3 regions of the Flexivirga aerilata genome follow, and region 1 is predicted to be linked to each of the others. Evidence: riboswitches for the same ligand, from Rfam matches in the RefSeq annotation. Region 1 holds a riboswitch; each other region holds the start of a gene.
The links. Region 1 has a riboswitch for thiamine pyrophosphate ahead of HJ588_RS11495 (ECF transporter S component). Riboswitches for the same ligand answer to the same signal wherever they lie in the genome.

Region 1 (6,423 bases):
GCGGGATGGGCCTGGAGTAGCGGCTTCGCGCAGGACGTCGCGCACCGTCGTGTCGATGACCCGCGGCGTCCACTCCGCGCGCTCCGCCGGCGTCGCCTGCTCCAGAGCCCGCTCCATGGCGCGCATCCGCGCCAGCTTGGCGATCAGCAGCGCGTCCGGCAGCACGGCCTGCAGCCGGCTGCTCGGCACCAGGTCCGCCCACACCGACAGGTAGGCCCGCACGAGGCGAGCGTCGCGCTCGGGGTCCGACGGCATGCCGAAGTGGTATGCCGGGCCGGCAAGCGCAATCAGCAGTGATCCCAACGGGTTTCCGACATACGCGTCACCCCAGTCGAAAAACCTGGAGTCGTGGATGGCACCGGCCGACCCGTCGGCGCAGAAGACGTTGCCGGCGTGCAGGTCGTTGTGGTCGATCGTCGGCGGCAGCCCGACGGACGACAGCCGCGCGGCGGCCTCCCGCAACGGTCGCTCGGTCTCGCGGTGGCCGGCTCCCCGCCCGGCCATCCACCACGACACCAGGTCGTCCGGCTCCCATCTGGGCACCCCGGCCGCCACGAGAGTGTCCGCGACGTCGACGGTCGCCCGCTGCATCCGCGCATAGCGCCGCAGCGCGCCCGACCAGAGTCCGACGATCGAGTCCGCGTCGGCCACCTCGCGCAACAGCGGACCCTGGTCGGCCATCAGCAGCCAGCCGCGGTCGTCGTCACCGGCCCAGATCTCCGGCACCCGGTCCGGCGCAACCGCTGCCAGTGACCGGTAGATCGCCGGCTCCGGCGAGGTGCTGAGCGAGGACGCCTTGAACCACATGCGGCGGCCGTCGGTGGTGTCGACGACCAGTTGGGTCGACCAGGGCCGCACCCGCGGCTGTCGTGGCGTCACCGGCACGCGGGCCACGCCGCGCCGCTCGAGAGACTCGTCGATCCACCGGGTCGCCTCACGGCGCCACGGATCCGACTGCCACAGCTGCGAAGCGGGCTGCTCGCCGGCAGTCACTCTGCGGTGGTGAGGCGGGCGATGAGCTCGGTGCCGACGACGTCGGGGGTGAGACCGACCGCCTCCAGCACCTGCCCGCGCGACGCATGGTCCGGGAAGACCTTCGGCACGCCGAACGTGTGCAGCCGGGCGGCGACGCGGGCCTCCTGCAGCGCGTGGCTCACCGCGGCGCCGATGCCGGACGTCACCAGGTTGTCCTCGATGACCACCACGTGGCGCACGGTGCCGGCCAGGCGGACCAGGTCGGGCGACACCGGGAGGACCCAGCGTGGGTCGACAACCATGGCCGAATGACCTTGTGCTTCAAGCTTTTCGGCGACCTGCAGCGCCGTCGGGCACATTGCGCCGACCCCGACCACGAGCACCTCAGGAGCCTCGGCGTCGTGCAGCACGTCGAGGGTGCCGTCGGTGCGCATCGCCTCGATCGGGTCGGCCACGTCACCCTTGGGGAAGCGCACCACCGTCGGCGCGTCGTCCACGTCGACCGCCTCGCGCAGCAGCGCCTTGACCTGCTCGCCGTCGCGGGGCGCGGCGAGGCGCAGCCCCGGCACGATCGAGCAGATCGACATGTCCCACATGCCGTTGTGCGACGGGCCGTCCGAGCCGGTGATGCCGGCCCGGTCGAGCACGAACGTGACGCCGGCCTTGTGCAGGGCGGCGTCCATCAACATCTGGTCGAACGCGCGGTTGAGGAACGTCGCGTAGATCGCGACGACCGGGTGCATCCCGGCATACGCCAGGCCCGACGCCATCGTCACCGCGTGCTGCTCGGCGATGCCGACGTCGATCACGCGCTCGGGGTAGGCGGCGGCGAAGCCGTCGAGGCCGACCGGGATCATCATCGCGGCGGTGATCGCCACCAGGTCCGGTCGTTCGGCACCCAGGCGGACCAGCTCGTCGTTGAACTCGTCGGTCCAGATGCGGCCGGAAACCTCGAAGGGCAAACCGGTTTCGGGGTTGATCTTGCCGATGCCGTGCATGTGGTCGGCCGTGTCGTCGAGTGCCGGCTGATAGCCCCGGCCCTTCTGCGTGATCACGTGCACGATGCACGGCCCGCCATAGGCACGCGCCCGGCGCAGGGCCTGCTCCAGGGCCGGCTCGTCGTGCCCGTCGACCGGACCGAGATACTTGATGCCGAGGTCCTCGAACATCCCCTGCTGCGGGGCGACGATGTCCTTGATGCCCTTCTTGACGCCGTGCATCGTGTCGTAGACGAGCTCACCGACGACCGGGGTGCCCTGCAGCGCGTGCTTGCCCCAGTCGAGCATGCGCTCGTAGCTGCGGGTGGTGCGCAGCGCCGCGAGGTGGTCGGCGAGGCCGCCGATCGTCGGCGCGTAACTGCGCTCGTTGTCGTTGACCACGATGACCAGGGGCAGGTCCCGCTCGACCGCGATGTTGTTGAGCGCCTCCCACGCCATACCGCCGGTCAGTGCGCCGTCCCCGATCACCGCGACCGTATGACGCTGCCGCTCCCCCGCGATCACGCGCCCCTTGGCGATGCCCTCCGCCCAGGACAGCGACGACGACGCGTGCGAACTCTCCACGACGTCGTGCTCGGACTCGGCCCGCGACGGATAACCCGACAGGCCGCCCTGCTTCTTCAGTTTGGAGAAGTCGTGCCGTCCGGTGAGCAGCTTGTGCACGTAGGACTGGTGGCCGGTGTCGAAGACGATGCTCTCGCGCGGGGAGTCGAAGACGCGGTGCAGAGCGATGGTCAGCTCGACAACACCCAGGTTGGGTCCGAGGTGGCCGCCGGTGCGGGACACCGAGTCGACGAGGAACTCACGGATCTCGCCCGCCAGGTCGTCCAGCCGGTCGGTCGGCAGCCGTTGCAGATCACGGGGCGACGAAATCGTGTCGAGCAGTCCCACTGGTCTTCCTGGCCCTTTCGGTCGCGAACTTGCGGCGTCGGTCGAGTCTACGCGGCCGGGCGGACCGCTTCGGTGAAGACGCACGGCGGCCGCCCGGGGTTGCCCATCGTTCCCCAGCCCGTTCCCCCTGGCCTGCCCACGTCCTACCCGCTGCTAGATTGGCGAAACCAACCAGAAAAGACAGGGGAGCGCCTCGGCGCTGAGAGTGCGGTTCGCCGCAGACCCTCGAACCTGCCCCGGTTAGCACCGGCGAAGGGAGTCATCCATGGCCACTGTCAGCACGCCCGAAACCGGCCGGTCCGGCCTGCGGTCGCTGTTCGCCTACCGCACCATCGACATCGTCACGGTCGTCACGCTGGGCGTCGCCATCGGCGTCGCGTTCTGGGGCTGGGGCAAGGCGTTCGCCGGCCTCAGCACCCTCTCGGCGTTCGGTTTCCCGCCGTCCGCCGGCCTGCTGTCCGGCCCCTGGCTGCTCGGCGGTGTCGTCGGCGGCCTCGTCGTACGCCGCCCCGGAGCAGCCCTCGTCACCGAGCTGATCGGCGCCAACGTCGAATACCTGCTGACCAGCCAGTGGGGCGGCGGTGTGATGGTGTCCGGCTTCCTGCAGGGCATCGGCGCCGAACTCGTCTTCCTCGCCTTCGCCTACCGGCGCTTCGGCCCCGCGGTCGCCGCGGCGGCGGGCACGCTCGCGGCGGTCTTCGAGGTCGTGCTCTACGAGTGGCACTCCTACTACGACTACTGGACGTTCAACTACAAGCTGGCCTACCTCGGCTTCTTCGCGCTCTCCGGCGCGGTCGTCGCGGGCATCGGCGGCTGGCTGCTGGTGCGCGCGCTCGCCTCGACCGGAGCGCTCGACGCGTTCGGTCCGGGCCGGGAGTTCCACGACCGTCGTTCGGTATGACGGGAGCCGCGTCACCGATCGCGCGTCTGCAAGGGTTCGGCTGGCGGCCGCTCGGCCGCAAACAGCAGGTGATCACCGGTCTCGACCTGACGGTGGCGCCGGGCGAGCGCGTGCTGCTCGCGGGCGGCAGCGGCGCCGGCAAGTCGACCGTGCTGCGCGCCCTCACCGGAGCGCTCGGCAGCACGGTCGCCGGTGACCCGTCGGGCCTGGTCGAGGTGGACGGCCGGGCGGGTCTGCTGCTGCAGAACCCGGCCGACTCACTGGTCGCCGCGACCATCGGCCGCGAGGTCGCCTTCGGCCCGGAGAACCTCTCGCTCCCCCGCGACCAGATCTGGTCGCGGGTGCACGAGTGCCTCGACGCGGTCGGGCTGCGTTACCCGACCGGCCGGTCGACGGCCGCCCTCTCCGGTGGTGAGCTGCAGCGGCTCGCGCTGGCCGGGGTGCTCGCCGTGCGTCCCGGCCTGCTGCTGCTCGACGAACCGACCAGCATGCTCGACGACGAGACCGCGGCCACCGTGCGGGAAGCCATCGTGCGAGCCGCCGCATCCACCGGCGCCGCAATGCTCGTCGTCGAGCATCGCATCGGGCCGTGGCTGCCGCACGTCGACCGCGTCGTCGTGCTCGAGCGCGGCGCAGTGATCGCGGACACCACTCCCGGCGCATTCGCCCGCACCGAGCACGACCGCATGCTGCGTGCCGGTGTGTGGATGCCGGGGGCCGCGGCGCCGGCCCCGCTCGCCGTGCCGGGCGACCTCGTCACGCCCGACTCCCCCGGCGTCGACGTCGACGCCGAGTCGATCAGCGTCGACCTCGAGCTGCGCACCTTGCGCGGGGCCGTCCGCACCCGCGCGCTCGACCACGTCACCGCGCGGGCCGCCGCGGGGTACCTCACCGCGCTCACCGGCCCCTCGGGCGCCGGCAAGTCGACGCTCCTCGCCGCGCTCGCCGGACTGCAACCACTCACCGGCGGCAGCATCGCCGGACCCACCCCGCCGCTGCAGCGACGACGCTCTCCCCAGCTGGCGGCGGCCGCCGGCTGGGCCCCGCAAAACCCGGAGCACGGCTTTCTCGCGCGCACCGTCCGCGACGAAATCTCGCTCACCGCAGGCAAACTCGGGCGACGCGTCGACGTCGACGCACTGCTGGACCTCGTCGGGCTCGCAGACCTCGGCGGCGCAAACCCCTATCAGCTCTCCGGCGGCGAGCAGCGCCGCGTCGCCCTCATCGCCGCGCTCGCCCACCGGCCGGCCGCGATGTTCCTCGACGAGCCCACCGTCGGGCAGGATCGGCAGACCTGGGCCGCGGTCGCCGGCTGGTGCACCGCCGCGGCGGCGGCCGGGGCGACGGTCGCGGTCGCCACCCACGACACCGATCTGATCGCGCTCTCCGACGCCGAGGTCGCGCTCGCCCGCAAGCAGGTGGCCTAGCGTGAAACGTCTTCTGCCGCAGGTCAATCCGCTCGTGTTGTTCGTGTTGGGCGTGCTGCCCGTCTTCGGGTCCCTCCTCGTCCGGACGACGCCGCAGGCGCTGGTCGTGCTTGCGTCATACGCGGTGCTGGCGGGGGTGTTCGTGCCGTGGACCAAGGGGGTGTTCTGGCGGCTGGGCTTCGTCGCCTTCGCCGCGCTGTCGGTGCTCTGGTCGACCTGGCTGCTCGGCGGCAATCAGGCGGCGAACGCCGGCATCGCGGCACTGCGGGTGCTCGTGCTCGCCGTGCCCGGCGCACTGCTCACGCCGTGGATCGACCCGACCAGCCTCGGCGACCAACTCGCCCAAAGGGTAAAGCTGTCAGGCAGATTCGTCGCGGCGACAACGGCTGCGCTCACCCGCTTCACGTCTCTCGGCCAGGTCTGGGACCAGCTCGACCGCACGCGTCGAGCGCGCGGCACCGGCCCCGGCCGCAACCCGCTGGCGCGGATCCCGTGGGCCGCCGGCATGACCTTCGCGCTGCTCGTCGCGGCGCTGCGCGGCGGCACGCAACTGTCGCTGGCGATGGACGCCCGCGGCTTCGGCTCTGCAACCCACCGCACCTGGGCGGAGCCGGCTCCGTGGCGCCGGGTGGACACCGTCGCCGCGATCGTCGGCGTCGCAGTGACGGTGGCGTTGCCGCTCGCGCTGGCGGTCAGCTGATCACCAGTTGGCCTCCTGGGGAGCGCGCGGCAGCCGCACACTCGCCGGGTGGTTGATGTATGCCGTGCCCCCGCTGCGCGGGATCCAGACGTTCTCGAACTGCGCCCGCTTGTAGGTCACCCGCACTTGCGCGTCGTCCGGCTTCAGGTGCGACGCCGGGTCGTTCATCACCGGGTCGCCGGCCGCGGTGAAACCGACGAGCACCATCAGGTGCCCGGCCGTCGAGTAGCCGGCACCGTCGAGCTCGCTCTTGTCGAAGGACACTGCGGTGATGACCGGAATGCCGGCCGCGATGAACGCCTCGGCCTCGGCGAGGCTGCGCAGCCGGGTGACGAACGCGTCCAGCCCATAGCTGCCGGTGTAGGCGGTGTTGAACGGCCAGTTGCCGCACCCGTCATACGTGTAGTCGAAGGTGTCGCGCGCCGCGTAGTCGACCTGGGCGTCGACCGGCGGCTGCACCCACGACAGGTCGGCCTTGCTCGGCCCGAGACCCCACGAGGCCAGCACCATCGACGACGACGTCGGCGAACA
Region 2 (6,423 bases), on a different contig from region 1:
CTGCGCCTGGTCGTCTTCCTGCCCGCCTTCTGGCTGCTCGTGCCCGGCAGTCTCGGACTGCTCAGCACGGCCGAACTCGCCGCCGGTCACGACGGGCTGGCTGCCGTCTCGACCGCCGTCAGCGCGGTCGTGGCGGTCGCCGCCGGCACCCTCATCGGGAGTGCCGCGGGCCGTGCGCTCGACCGCCGACTCGACCCGGCGCCGCCGGAACTCCCCGAGCCGGTGGACGTCGCCGACGTCGACCGCCATTGATGCGCCTATAGATTGGGACGTATGACGCGACGCATCATCATCACCGGCGGCGGCACCGGCATCGGTCGCGCCGTGGCCCACCGCCTCCTCGTCGAAGAACCCGAACTCATCCTCGTCGGCCGGCGCGCGGACGTCCTGCAGTCCGCCGCCGACGAGCTCCGCGCGGTCGACGAGCAGGCCGACGTCACGACACGCAGCTGCGACCTCACCGACGCGGCGACCGTGCAGCAACTCGCCGACGATCTCGCCGGCGGTCCCGCCATCGACGTGCTGGTGGCGAATGCCGGGGGCAACTACGGGGTAGGAGCGGACGGTGATCTCACTGCCATCGCCCATGCCTGGCGCGCCGACTTCGACGGCAACGTGCTGTCCGCGGTGCTGCTCACCCATGCCCTCCTGCCGCACTTCGCGCGGCCTGGCGGCCGGATCGTGGCGATGAGCTCGATCGCCGCCCTGCGCGGCTCAGGGTCCTACGGCGCGGCCAAGGCCGCGGTCAACGCGTGGGTGCTCGACCTGGCGAATTCGCTGGCCTCCGAAGGGATCACCGCCAACGCGGTCGCACCCGGATTCGTCCCGGATACCGAGTTCTGGGCCGAGCGACTCGCCGCCGACCCGGACCTCGCCGCGTCCAGGGTCGGGACCATCCCGATGGGCCGGGCCGGCACACCGGACGAGGTCGCGGAGGCCGTCGCCTACCTCGCGTCGCCGGACGCGGGCTGGACGACCGGGCAGATCCTGCAGGTCAACGGCGGCACCCTGCTCGGCCGTGGTTGAGGGCCTCACCTTCCTGCTGCTCGGCATCGGCTTGTTGCTCGGTGTCGTGCTGCCCAATCTCGTGGCGGGCCGGGCGATCTCGGCGCCGCTGGTCCTGGTCGCCTTCGGCGGCCTGATCGGTCTGCTGCCCTTCCCGGACGGTGTGTCGCTCTCTCCGCTGGACCACCCCGAGATCACCCAGCACATCTCCGAGATCACCGTGCTGATCGCGCTCACCGGCGTCGGCCTCGCGCTCGACCGCCCTCTCACCTGGGCGAGGTCGACCTGGCGGCGGTGGTCGACGACCTGGCGGCTGATCTTCATCGCGATGCCGCTGACCATCGCGGCGACCGCGTGGCTCGGTTGGTGGGTGGCCGGCCTCGCGCCGGCGACGGCGTTGCTGCTCGCCGCGGCCCTGGCCCCGACCGATCCGGTGCTCGCCGCCGACGTGCAGGTCGAAGGGCCCACCACCGACCAGCACCCGGACGAGCTCGACGAGGAGGACGAGGTGCGCTTCGCGCTCACCTCCGAGGCCGGCCTCAACGACGGCGCGGCCTTCCCGTTCCTGTACGCCGCGATCGCGGTGCTGGCCGGCGGCTCGATCTGGTCCTGGGCGCCGCAGTGGATCGCGTGGGACCTGATCGCACGGACCGTGATCGGCGTCGTCGTCGGCTGGATCGTCGGTATGGCGTTGGCACGCATCGCATTCCGCGCGCCGAAGAACCTGCGCGTCTCCCGGCTGGGCGACCCGCTCCTCGTGGTCGCCGCTCCGTTCATCTCCTACGGACTGGGCGAGATCGCCCAGGGCTGGGCGTTCCTGTCGGTCTTCGTGTGCGCGGTCACGATGCGCTCGGCGGACCCGACCCACGAATACCACGAGGCCATGCACGGTGTGATCGAGCGGCTCGAGCGGCTCTTCACGCTCGTCATGCTGCTGCTGATCGGCGCCTCGCTGACCAACGGCCTGCTCGGCGACCTGACGCTGTCCGGCGCCGCGATCGGCGTGCTGCTGGTCTTCGTCGTACGGCCGGTGGTGGCGTGGATCTCGTTGTGGCAGCGCAAGGCCCAGGACTTCTCGGGTCCCGGCCACCTCGGTCCCCGCGAGCGGATCGCAGTTGCCTTCTTCGGCGTGCGCGGCATCGGCACCATCTACTACCTGGCCTATGCGACCGCACACCACGACTTCCCGGGCAGCGACCGCCTGTGGTCCATCGCGGCCTTCACGATCGCGTTGTCCGTCGTAGTGCACGGCGTTGCCGCGAGCCCGATGGTCGGGCGCCTCGACCGGATGCGAGGCGCGGCAGCCGCCTGATCGCACGTCGGCGGTGTGTTAGCGTCGTCATGTCCTTCGCGGGAGTCCGGTGGACCGGACTGAGAGGGGGCTGACGCCGCCCCGACCGTCACCAACTTGATCCGGGTCATGCCGGCGCAAGGAGAAGCCATGGCGACCAATCACCTTCCGCACCTTCGGATCTCGCCCCTTCCGCAATGACCTCCGTCGCCGTTCTCGGCGGTGGCGTGATCGGGCTGTCGGCCGCCTGGGAGCTCGCCCGGCGCGGCGCGGACGTGGTGCTGGTCGACGTGCCGCTCCCCGGGCGCAGCTCGCCCGTGGCAGCCGGGATGATCTCGGCCGCCGCCGAGGTCGACTACGGCGAAACCGGGCTGTGGGAGCTGACCTCGCGGTCGCAGGCGCAGTGGCCGGGCTTCGCCGCCGACCTGGAGCGCGCCGCCGGCCGGCCGGTCGGACTGCGCCGCACCGGCACGCTGCTGGTCGCGACGGACCGCGACGAGCAGCTGCGTCTCGAGCGGCGGCTGAAGCTCCTCGCCGACCTGGGCGTCGACGCCGACCGGCTTGACCGGCGCGAGTTGCGGCGCAAAGAGCCCGCGCTCGCTCCCTCCGTGCGCGGAGCGGCCTGGCTGCCCGACGATCTCTGCGTCGAACGCGGCCAGGCCCTCGCGGCGCTGCGGGCGGCGGTGACCGCAGCCGCTGTGCGGACGGTCGAGGCCGAGGGCCGGGTGCTGACCCGCGACGGCCGGGCCGTCGGCGTCGAACTGGCCGACGGCCTGGTTGCTGCCGATCACGTGGTGCTCTGCGGCGGCTGGCGCAGCGCGGCGGCCGTGGATGCCTCCGCGGCGTTGCCCGACGTGCGTCCGGTCAAGGGTGAGCTCATCGACCTGGAGCTTCCCGCACCAGCCGTGACGAGCACGGTGCGGGCGGTTGTCGACCGCGTGCCGGTCTATCTGGTGCCCCACGACGACACGCGGCTGACCGTCGGTGCCACGAGCACCGACGTCGGCGCCGACACCGCCCCGACAGTGCGGGCCGCGCTCGAACTGCTCAGCGCCGCAACGACTCTCGTGCCAGAGCTGCGTGACGCGCGGATCGCCGCGCACCGCGTCGGTCTGCGCCCGGCAAGCGCGGACAACCACCCGTCGATGGGCGTCTCGCCGATGCCCGGGCTCATCCTCGCCACCGGTCACTATCGGCACGGCTTCCTGCTCGCGCCGCTGACCGCATCCATCGTCGCCGACAGCGTCATGGCGGCACGCACCGAAGGAGACTCATGATGGCCGACACCTTCCGCCTGAACGGCGAGGAGCGACCGTTGCCCGCCGAGGCCACGGTCAGCCGCATGCTGGCGTCGGAGGGGTGGGACGGTGCGTGGTTCGCCGTGGCTCTGGACGGCGCAGTGGTCCCGTCCTCGCAATGGCACTCCACCACGGTCGCCCCCGGCGCCGAGGTCGAGATCGTCCGTCCCGCGCAAGGTGGCTGAGATGACCTCGGACACCTGGGAGTTCTCGGGTCGCAATCTCACCAGCCGGCTACTGCTCGGGTCGGGTGGCGTCTCGTCGGCGGCGGTCCTGTCCGCATGCATCGCCGAGAGTGGCACCGACGTCGTCACCGTGTCCATGCGTCGGGCCGGCGCCTCGGCCACGAGTGGTCTGCTTCCCGCCATACAGGCAGCGGGCGTGGAGGTGCTGCCCAACACCGCCGGTTGCCGCACCGCGCGCGAGGCGGTGCTCACCGCGCAACTCGCGCGGGAGGCGTTGCGGACCGACTGGGTCAAGCTCGAGGTGATCGCCGACGACCGCACGCTGCTGCCCGATGTGCTCGAACTCGTCGACGCCGCAGAGCAACTCGTGGACGACGGCTTCCGAGTGCTGCCCTACACCACGGACGACCTCGTGGTCGCCCGTCGGCTGCGCGACGTCGGCTGCGCGGCAGTCATGCCGCTCGGCTCGCCCATCGGCTCCGGGCTCGGCATCCGCAATCCGCACGCGATCGAGCTGATCTGCGGCGAGATCGAGCTCCCGGTCGTGCTCGACGCCGGTCTCGGCACGGCATCCGACGCGGCACTGGCCATGGAGCTGGGCTGCTCCGCGGTGCTACTGGCGACCGCCGTCACCCGCGCCGAGCGTCCCGAGCTGATGGCGGCGGCGATGCGTGACGCGGTCCGCGCCGGTCGCGCGGCGCACGACGCGGGCCGCATCCCGAGAAGCTCTCTCGCGCGGGCATCCTCACCGACCACCGGGATGGTCGGCAGGTGAGTGCCGTGCCGTCCCTGATGTTGGTCACCGACCGGCGACAGGTTGGCCGCCGGCGGCTTACCGACGTCGTCGGCGCGTGCGTGGCCGGCGGCATACGCAACGTGTTCCTGCGTGAGCGCGATCTGCCGCAGGCGGAGTACGACGAAGTCCTTGCCACAATGCGGCGCGACATCGCGGACCGGGCAGCGATCTTCACCCGTTCGCCCGATCCGCGCGCAGCCGGCTGCCAGCTCAGCTCGTCGGACCGTCTCCCGTCGCCCCGGCCGCCGATCGTCGGCCGCTCGGCGCACGACGCCGACGAGCTGCGTCGCGCGATCGACGAGGGCCTCGACTACGTCTTTGCCGGTCCTTACGCCGAGTCGGCGTCGAAACCCGGCCACGGACCCGCGCTCGGTGCACGGGGCATCGAAGCCTTCGTCCGCCTCCCCGGCGCGCCACCCGTGATCGCGATCGGCGGCGTGCGTCCCGCGGATGCACCGGACATCGCCTCTGCGGGCGGACACGGGATCGCCGTGATGGGCCCGCTCATGCGGGCAACCGACCCGACCGACCTCGCCGCCGAATACAGCAGAGCTGCAGCCGTTTTCGTCGGCGTGCCTCATCCGTCAGAGCCCATGTGACCACCTCCCACTCCACGGGCAATCCCAACGCGCACAGATAATTGACACTGACAAGTAGTCTCTCTATGGTTGACACAGTCAACAAAAGAGAGGTTGTCGATGAGCACTGTCGCGGAGCGCAACACCCAGAGTCTGCGGATCGGCCGAGCACACCCCTGGCGCATCCCTGTGCTCGTCGCGGCGGTCGTGATCGCCGGCCTTGCGGCTCGATCGCCCATCACGGCGGTGGGTCCGCTCGGCGATCGCATCGGCAACGCCTATGGACTGTCACCGACCGCGATCGGGGCCCTGACGACGGTCACGATGGTCGTCTTCATGCTCTGCTCTCCGTTCTCGACGACACTCGGCCGGCGATGGGGCATCGAGATTGCGATCGTCGCCGGCTTCGCGCTCAGCGCCGTGGGCGTCGGGCTGCGCACCTACCCCGCCGCCTGGGCGCTGTATGCCGGCACCGTGCTGCTCGCCGCAGGCCTCTGCCTGCCGAACGTGTTGCTGCCCATGGTGATCCGGCGTGACTTCCCGGGATCGGTCGGCACCATGACCGCCGTCTACACCTCGATGATGACCGTCGGTGGCGCCCTCGGCTCGTGGACGGCGTTGCCGCTGACCCGGCTGTGGGGCTGGCACGCCGGGCTTGCCGGCATCGGCGTCGTCGCCGTGCTGGCGGCCTTGGCGTGGGCACCCTTCGAGCGCGAGCACCACCGGCCGGGTCCGGATGACCAGCCGACCGGACGCAGCTGGCGCAGAGCGCTCGGCTGGCAGGTATCGCTCTTCTTCGGCATGCAGTCGCTGCTGTTCTACTCCTCGGTCGCCTGGCTCGTGCCGATCCTCGTCAGCAAGGGACTGACGACCGGGTCAGCGGCCACGCTGCTCAGCCTCTTCACGCTGATCGGGCTGTTGCCCGCGATGCTCGTGCCGCCACTCGCCTCCCGCGCGACCGACCAGGTCGCGGTCGCCGCCGGCATCGGCGCGCTGCAGATCCTCGGCGCGCTCGGCATCGTCCTGCTCACCGGACCCGCTCTGGTGGTCGCCGTGCTCGTCACCGGCATCGGCCTCGGCGCCGGAATGCCGCTCGGTTTCGCGTTCTTCGGGCTTCGCACCCGCGACGGTCACTCCGCCGGCGACCTGGCCGGCATGGCGCAGTGCGTCGGCTACGGCGTCGCGGCGCTCGGTCCGGTGGTCATGGGTCTGTTGCACCAGTGGACCGGCGACTGGGGCCTCGCACCGTGGTTCCTCGTGCTCGTCGGCG
Region 3 (6,423 bases), on a different contig from region 1:
GCGATCGAGGTGCGCGACGACGGGTCGGCCGTGGTCGACTACACCAACGACACCCACCACCTGCGATAACCGGCGCTATGGGAAACTCCCGAGCATGAGTTATGCGGGAGACGTGACGCCGCAGCAGGCGTATGACGCGCTGCGCGACGATCCGGACGCGGTGCTGGTCGACGTGCGCACCCAGGCCGAGTGGACCTACGTCGGTGTGCCCGACCTGTCGCCGATCGGCAAGCGGGTCGTCTGCGTGGAGTGGCAGGACTTCCCGGCCGGCGCCCAGAATGCCCGGTTCGTCGACGACGTGCGCGAGGCCAACGCGGCCGGCGGAGCGGTCTACCTGCTGTGCCGGTCGGGCGCACGGTCCGTCGCCGCCGCGGAGGCGCTGTCGGCGGCGGGGGTCGGCCCGGCATACAACGTGGTGGACGGGTTCGAGGGCAACCTCGACGAGCACGGCCACCGGGCGCTCGCCGGCTGGAAGGTGGCCGGCCTGCCGTGGCGTCAGTGACCCCGCCCGAGGGCGGCTGGCAGCCGGACACCCTGGCTGTTCGAGCCGGGCTGGATCGCAGCGGCTTCGAGGAGACCGCCGAGGCGCTTTATCTGACCTCCGGTTTCGTCTACGAGACGGCGGAGGAGGCCGAAGCGGCCTTCACCGAGGAGATCGAGCGCTTCGTCTACAGCCGTTACGGCAACCCGACGGTCGCCGTCTTCGAGGAGCGGCTGCGCGCGCTGGAGGGCGCGGAGGCCTGCTACGCCACGGGATCCGGCATGGGCGCGGTCTTCACTGCGCTCGCCGCCCTGCTCGGCGCGGGGGACCGGGTGGTCGCCTCGCGAGGGCTGTTCGGCTCGTGCTTCGTGATCCTCGACGAGATCCTGCCACGCTGGGGCGTCGAGACGGTCTTCGTCGACGGCGGCGACAACGAGCAGTGGCGGGCGGCGCTCGCCGAGCCGACGACGGCGGTCTTCTTCGAGACCCCGAGCAACCCGATGCAGGAGCTGGTCGACATCGAATTCGTCTGCGAACAGGCGCATTCGGCGGGCGCGCAGGTGGTGGTCGACAACGTCTTCGGCACGCCGGTCTTCTCCCGTCCGCTCGACCACGGCGCCGACATCGTCGTCTACTCGGCGACCAAGCACATCGACGGTCAGGGGCGGGTGCTCGGCGGCGCCATCCTCGGCCCGGCCGACTACATCAACGGGCCGGTGAAGAACCTCATCCGGCACACCGGGCCGTCGCTGTCGCCCTTCAATGCCTGGGTGCTCGTCAAGGGCCTGGAGACCCTGCGGCTGCGGGTGGAGCACCAGGCGCGCTCGGCGCGGCAGCTGGCCGAGGCGCTGGAGGCGCACGACGCGGTGCGCACCGTCTGGTATCCCTTCCTCGAGTCGCACCCGCAGCACGAGCTCGCCAAGCGGCAGATGCTCGGCGGCGGCACGGTCGTCACCTTCGAGCTCGACGGTGACAAGCCCGAGGCGTTCGCGATGATGAACGCCCTTGAGATCATTGACATTTCGAACAACCTGGGTGACTCGAAGTCGTTGATCACCCACCCGGCAACCACGACCCACCGCCGGATGGGGGAGGAGGCGCGTGCCCAGGTGGGGATCACCGACGGCGTGCTGCGCATCTCGGTGGGCCTGGAGGACCCGGCAGATCTGGTGCGCGACGTCACGCACGCGCTTGACGCAGCTACGACCTGAGGCGGACGGCAAACCGGCACGTGGGTATGACGACAGTCGCTGCCCCGGCCCGTAGCGTGTTCGCCATGCCCACCCGCTACGACTTCGCGCTGGTCGCTGCGCTGATCGTGGGCACCGTCGTGCCCTACGCCGGTCACGACCACCCGGTGTGGGTGCTCGCCTGCGGTGCGGGCCAGATCGTGCCGCTGCTCTGGCGGCGGATCGCGCCGGTGCCGACCTTCGCGGCCGTGGCGATCGCGTCGGCGGCGAGCGTGCCTGTGCTCAACGTCGTCACGATCTCCGACATCGGCATCTTCATCGCGTTGTTCGCGGTCGTGTCCCGGAGGGGCTGGCGACCGTGGGGCATCGCCGCCACCGCGGTGTGCGTGCTCGGCGCCGGCATCGCGGCGGTGCGCTGGAGCAGCGACATCGAGGGTGCCCGCGGCGCCCAGGTGGTCTTCATCTTCGGCGTCAACCTCCTCGCGGTGATCGCGACGCTCGGCATCGCCGAGGCCAGCCGGCGGCGGGCGCAGCTCATCGAGCAGTTGCACGCCCGTGCGCGGGACGCCGAGCACGAGCGCGACCAGCAGGCGGTCATCGTCGCGCAGGCCGAGCGGGCCCGGATCGCGCGGGAGATGCACGACGTCGTCGCACACGCCCTGGCCGTGATCGTGGTGCAGGCGGACGGCGCGGGGCACGCGATCTCCAGGCGGTCGGCCCCCGATCCGACTGCGGCCCAGGCACTTTCGACGATCGGCGACACCGCGCGCACAGCTCTTGCCGAGACGCGCGCGCTGGTGGGCGTGTTGCGCGACGGAGGCGGGGACGGCCTCGCCGAGCTTGCGCCGACGCACGACCTGACGGCGCTGCCGTCGCTGGTCGACGGGGTGCGGGCCACCGGGCGCACGGTCCTTCTCGACGAGGGTTCGGTGCGCCCGGAGGACGTCTCGCCGGGGGTGAGCCGGGCGGCATACCGGATCGTGCAGGAGGCGACGACCAACGTGCTGAAGCACGCCGGCGACGAGGCGCGGATCTGGATCCGGCTGCGGCGTCGCGACGAGCTGCTGGTGCTCGAGATCGAGGACGACGGCGTCGGCGCGACCGATGCCTCGACGGGCGGCAACGGACTGCTGGGGATGCGGGAGCGCGTGCACGCCTTCGGCGGGCAGCTGTGGACCTCGCCGCGCCCGGGCGGCGGCTTTCGCGTCGCCGCCGAATTTCCGACGGAAGGAGAGCGATGACGGGCGCACAGGAGCCGTTGCGGCTGATGCTGGTGGACGACCAGCAGCTCGTGCGGGTGGGTTTCCGGATGATGCTGGAGGCCGAGGACGACCTGGAGGTGACCGCCGAGGCGTCCGACGGCCGGCAGGCGGTCGACCTGCTCGGCCGCGGCCTGGCCGTCGACGTGGTGCTGATGGACATCCGGATGCCCGTGCTCGACGGTGTCGCGGCCACCGGCGAGATCGTGCGGTCGCTCGGGGCGTCGGCGCCGAAGGTGCTGGTGCTGACCACCTTCGACCTCGACGAGTACGTCTATTCGGCACTGCGCGCCGGTGCGTCCGGCTTCTTCCTCAAGGATGCCGGTCCGGCCGAGCTCATCGCCGCGATCCGTGCCGTCCACGGTGGCGACGCGGTCGTGGCACCGTCGGCGACCCGGCGCCTGCTGGAGCGGGTGGTGCCGGTGCTGCCCGCCGAATCCGCGCCGGACACAAGGAAACTCGAGGAGCTCACCGACCGGGAGCGTGAGGTGATGATCGCGGTCGCACGCGGCATGAGCAACGGCGAGATCGCCGGGTCGCTCTTCCTCGCGGAGGCCACGGTGAAGACCCACATCGGGCGCATCCTCGCCAAGCTGCAGCTGCGCGACCGGGTGCAGATCGTGGTGCTCGCCTATGAGACCGGCCTGGTCCGGGCCGGCGAGGTGACCCCCGAACCCTGACGCTGCCCCTCGGGTTATCGTGGTGGGAGCAACCCGCGGGAGCCCGGAACGGACCGGGCTGAGAGGGCGACCGCCGTCGCCGACCGTCATACACCTGATCCGGGTAACACCGGCGTAGGAAGGGATGGCCCGATGGCACTTCGCACCGACTACCCGTGGTGGCCCACGCTCGGCGCCCCGATGCAGGACGGACTCGGGCGAGTGCTCGACCATCCGTTCCTCGTCGGTCTCGCCGACGGCACGCTGCCGCGAGAAGCGTTCGGCTACTTCGTGATTCAGGACACGCTCTATCTCGGCGACTACGCGCGGGCGCTCGCCCTGCTGGCCGCGAAGGCGCCCGACGGCGATGCGGGCACCCTCGCCGCGCATGCCGGGGAGGCGGTCGCCGCCGAGCTCGACCTGCACCCGAAGCTGCTCGCCGACGCCGGCATCGACCCGGACCTGATGCGGCAGACCCGGCCCTCACCCGCGACCACGGCATACACCAGCTACCTGCTCGCGACGGCGGCGCAGCGGCCGTTCCACGAGGGCCTGGCGGCCGCACTGCCGTGTTACTGGATCTACCAGCAGGTCGGCGCCGCGTTGGAGGCGGAGGGGTCGGCCGACCCGGTCTACCAGCAGTGGATCGAGGCGTATGCCGCAGCCGACTTCGCCGACACCGTCGCGCAGGTGCTCGACATCGTCGACCGCACCGTCGCCACCCTGACCGAGGAACAGGTCGCCGCGATGCGGCGGCACATCGAGACGACCACCCGCTACGAGTGGATGTTCTGGGACGCCGCCGTGCGCGGGGAGAGGTGGCCGTGGTGAGTGACGCGGACCAGGTCGCGGAGCTGCTGGCGCGGCTGCGCGCGGGGACGCCGCTGGTGCAGTGCATCACCAACGCGGTGGTCACCGGCTTCACGGCCAACGTGCTGCTGGCGCTCGGCGCGGCGCCGGCGATGGTCGACAACCGTGAGGAGGCACCGGTTTTCGCGAGCGTCGCCGACGGGGTGCTGATCAATCTCGGGACGCTGGACGCCGAGGTCGCGCAGACGATGCGGCTGACGGCGGAGGCGGCCGGTGCGGCGGGCACACCGTGGGTCCTCGATCCGGTGGCGGTGGGCGGACTGCCGCTGCGTGACCGGGTCGGCGCAGAGCTGGTGCCGTTGCGCCCCAGCGTGATCCGCGGCAACGCGTCCGAGGTGATCAGCCTGTCCGGCGCCGAGGGTGGCGGTCGCGGGGTCGACAGCACCGCCTCCACCGAGGCTGCGGTCGATGCTGCCGCGTCGCTGGTCGGGCGCACCGGGGGCGCGGTCGCGGTGAGCGGCCCCGTCGACCGCATCGTCGATGGCTCCGGGGTGCGCACGATCGCCAGCGGCACGCCGACGATGACCATGGTGACCGGGGTCGGCTGCGCGCTGGGCGCGATCGTGGCGGCGTTCGCGCCATACGCCGAGACGCCGGCGGATGCCGCATTCGCGGCCACCGCCGTGCTCACGATCGCCGCCGAGCTGGCCGACGAAAAGGCCGACGGCCCAGGCTCTTTCGCGGTGCAGCTGCTCGATGCGCTGCACCGGGTCGGCCCGGCCGACCTGGCCAGACTGCGGGTGGGCTGACGATGGATCCGAAACACCTGCGGATCTATCTGGTCACCGACGAGGGGCTGAGCGGCGCGCGCGGCGTCGTGGAGACGGTGCGGCAGGCGGTGGCGGGCGGCGTCACGATCGTGCAGCTGCGCGATCACGACGCGAGCTCCCGGCGCCTGGTCGAGACCGCTCGGCAACTCCTGGAGGTCACCCGGTCGGCCGGTGTGCCGTTCGTCGTCGACGACCGCCTGGACGTCGCGCTCGCGGTCGGCGCGGACGGCGTGCACCTGGGCCAGTCCGACCTCGACCCGGTCGACGCACGGCGCATCGCCGGGCCGGGTTTCCTGATCGGGCACTCGGTTTCGTCACCGGACGAGCTCCGCGCCGCCGATGAGTGGCCCGCCGGCACGGTCGACTACCTCGGCATCGGCCCGCTGCGAGCCACCACGACCAAGCCGAACGCCGCGGCGCCGCTCGGCTATGACGGGGTCCGCGCGATCGCCGGGGCGACCGCCCTGCCGTCGGTCGCGATCGGCGGCATCGGCGTCGGCGATGTGGCACCACTGCTCGATGCGGGCGTCGACGGGGTCGCGGTCGTCTCGGCCATCTGCGCTGCGGCCGACCCGGCCGCCGCGGCCGCCGAGTTGCGCACGGCCGTCGAGCGGAGCGCGCCGTGACCGAGTCCGCCGCGCGGCCTGAGGCCGCCCCACCGGCAACCCCATCACCCGTGCCCACGGCACTGACCATCGCCGGGACCGACCCGAGCGGCGGCGCCGGGATCAGCGCGGATCTCAAGACCTTCTCCGCGCTGGGTGCGTTCGGCACGGCGGTCGTCACCGCGGTGGTCGCCCAGAACACCCGGGGCGTCGCCGCGGTGCACCAGCTGGACGGGTCGACGGTCGCCGCACAGCTGACCAACCTGCTCGACGACGTCAACGTGGACGTGGTCAAGATCGGCATGCTCGGCACCGCCGACGTCATCGACGCCGTCGCGCAGGTGCTCGGCGAGCGGGAGGTCGGGCCGATCGTGCTCGACCCGGTGATGGTGGCCAAGAGCGGGCATCGCCTGCTCGACGCCGATGCGGTGAATGCGTTGCGCAGCAACCTGATCCCGCTCTGCGACCTGATTACCCCCAACCTGCCGGAGGCTGCTGACCTGCTGGGCACCGAGGAGACGACCAGCGTCACCGGCATGATGCGGCAGGTGCACGCACTCGGCGAGCTCACCGGGGGAGTGCTGCTCAA

Region 2: linked by a shared signal. The riboswitch ahead of thiO (glycine oxidase ThiO) and the one ahead of HJ588_RS11495 (ECF transporter S component) in region 1 are both predicted to bind thiamine pyrophosphate.
Region 3: linked by a shared signal. The riboswitch ahead of tenA (thiaminase II) and the one ahead of HJ588_RS11495 (ECF transporter S component) in region 1 are both predicted to bind thiamine pyrophosphate.

The regions. Positions count from the first base shown of each region.
Region 1 is NZ_JABENB010000001.1:2,442,129-2,448,551, reverse strand. It holds gene HJ588_RS11505 (phosphotransferase) at 1-993, opposite strand, end outside; gene HJ588_RS11510 (DUF1479 domain-containing protein) at 1-20, shown strand, start outside; gene dxs (1-deoxy-D-xylulose-5-phosphate synthase) at 990-2,864, opposite strand; TPP riboswitch at 3,037-3,139, shown strand; gene HJ588_RS11495 (ECF transporter S component) at 3,130-3,765, shown strand; gene HJ588_RS11490 (ABC transporter ATP-binding protein) at 3,762-5,192, shown strand; gene HJ588_RS11485 (energy-coupling factor transporter transmembrane component T family protein) at 5,194-5,892, shown strand; gene HJ588_RS11480 (C39 family peptidase) at 5,893-6,423, opposite strand, start outside.
Region 2 is NZ_JABENB010000003.1:501,903-508,325, forward strand. It holds gene HJ588_RS17960 (threonine/serine exporter family protein) at 1-252, shown strand, start outside; gene HJ588_RS17965 (SDR family NAD(P)-dependent oxidoreductase) at 274-1,026, shown strand; gene HJ588_RS17970 (cation:proton antiporter domain-containing protein) at 1,019-2,317, shown strand; TPP riboswitch at 2,346-2,457, shown strand; gene thiO (glycine oxidase ThiO) at 2,494-3,573, shown strand; gene thiS (sulfur carrier protein ThiS) at 3,570-3,779, shown strand; gene thiG (thiazole synthase) at 3,781-4,554, shown strand; gene HJ588_RS17990 (thiamine phosphate synthase) at 4,560-5,174, shown strand; gene HJ588_RS17995 (MFS transporter) at 5,274-6,423, shown strand, end outside.
Region 3 is NZ_JABENB010000002.1:682,403-688,825, forward strand. It holds gene HJ588_RS15055 (bifunctional RNase H/acid phosphatase) at 1-69, shown strand, start outside; gene HJ588_RS15060 (rhodanese-like domain-containing protein) at 95-502, shown strand; gene HJ588_RS15065 (O-succinylhomoserine sulfhydrylase) at 499-1,692, shown strand; gene HJ588_RS15070 (sensor histidine kinase) at 1,758-2,912, shown strand; gene HJ588_RS15075 (response regulator) at 2,909-3,610, shown strand; TPP riboswitch at 3,636-3,748, shown strand; gene tenA (thiaminase II) at 3,743-4,420, shown strand; gene thiM (hydroxyethylthiazole kinase) at 4,417-5,208, shown strand; gene thiE (thiamine phosphate synthase) at 5,211-5,855, shown strand; gene thiD (bifunctional hydroxymethylpyrimidine kinase/phosphomethylpyrimidine kinase) at 5,906-6,423, shown strand, end outside.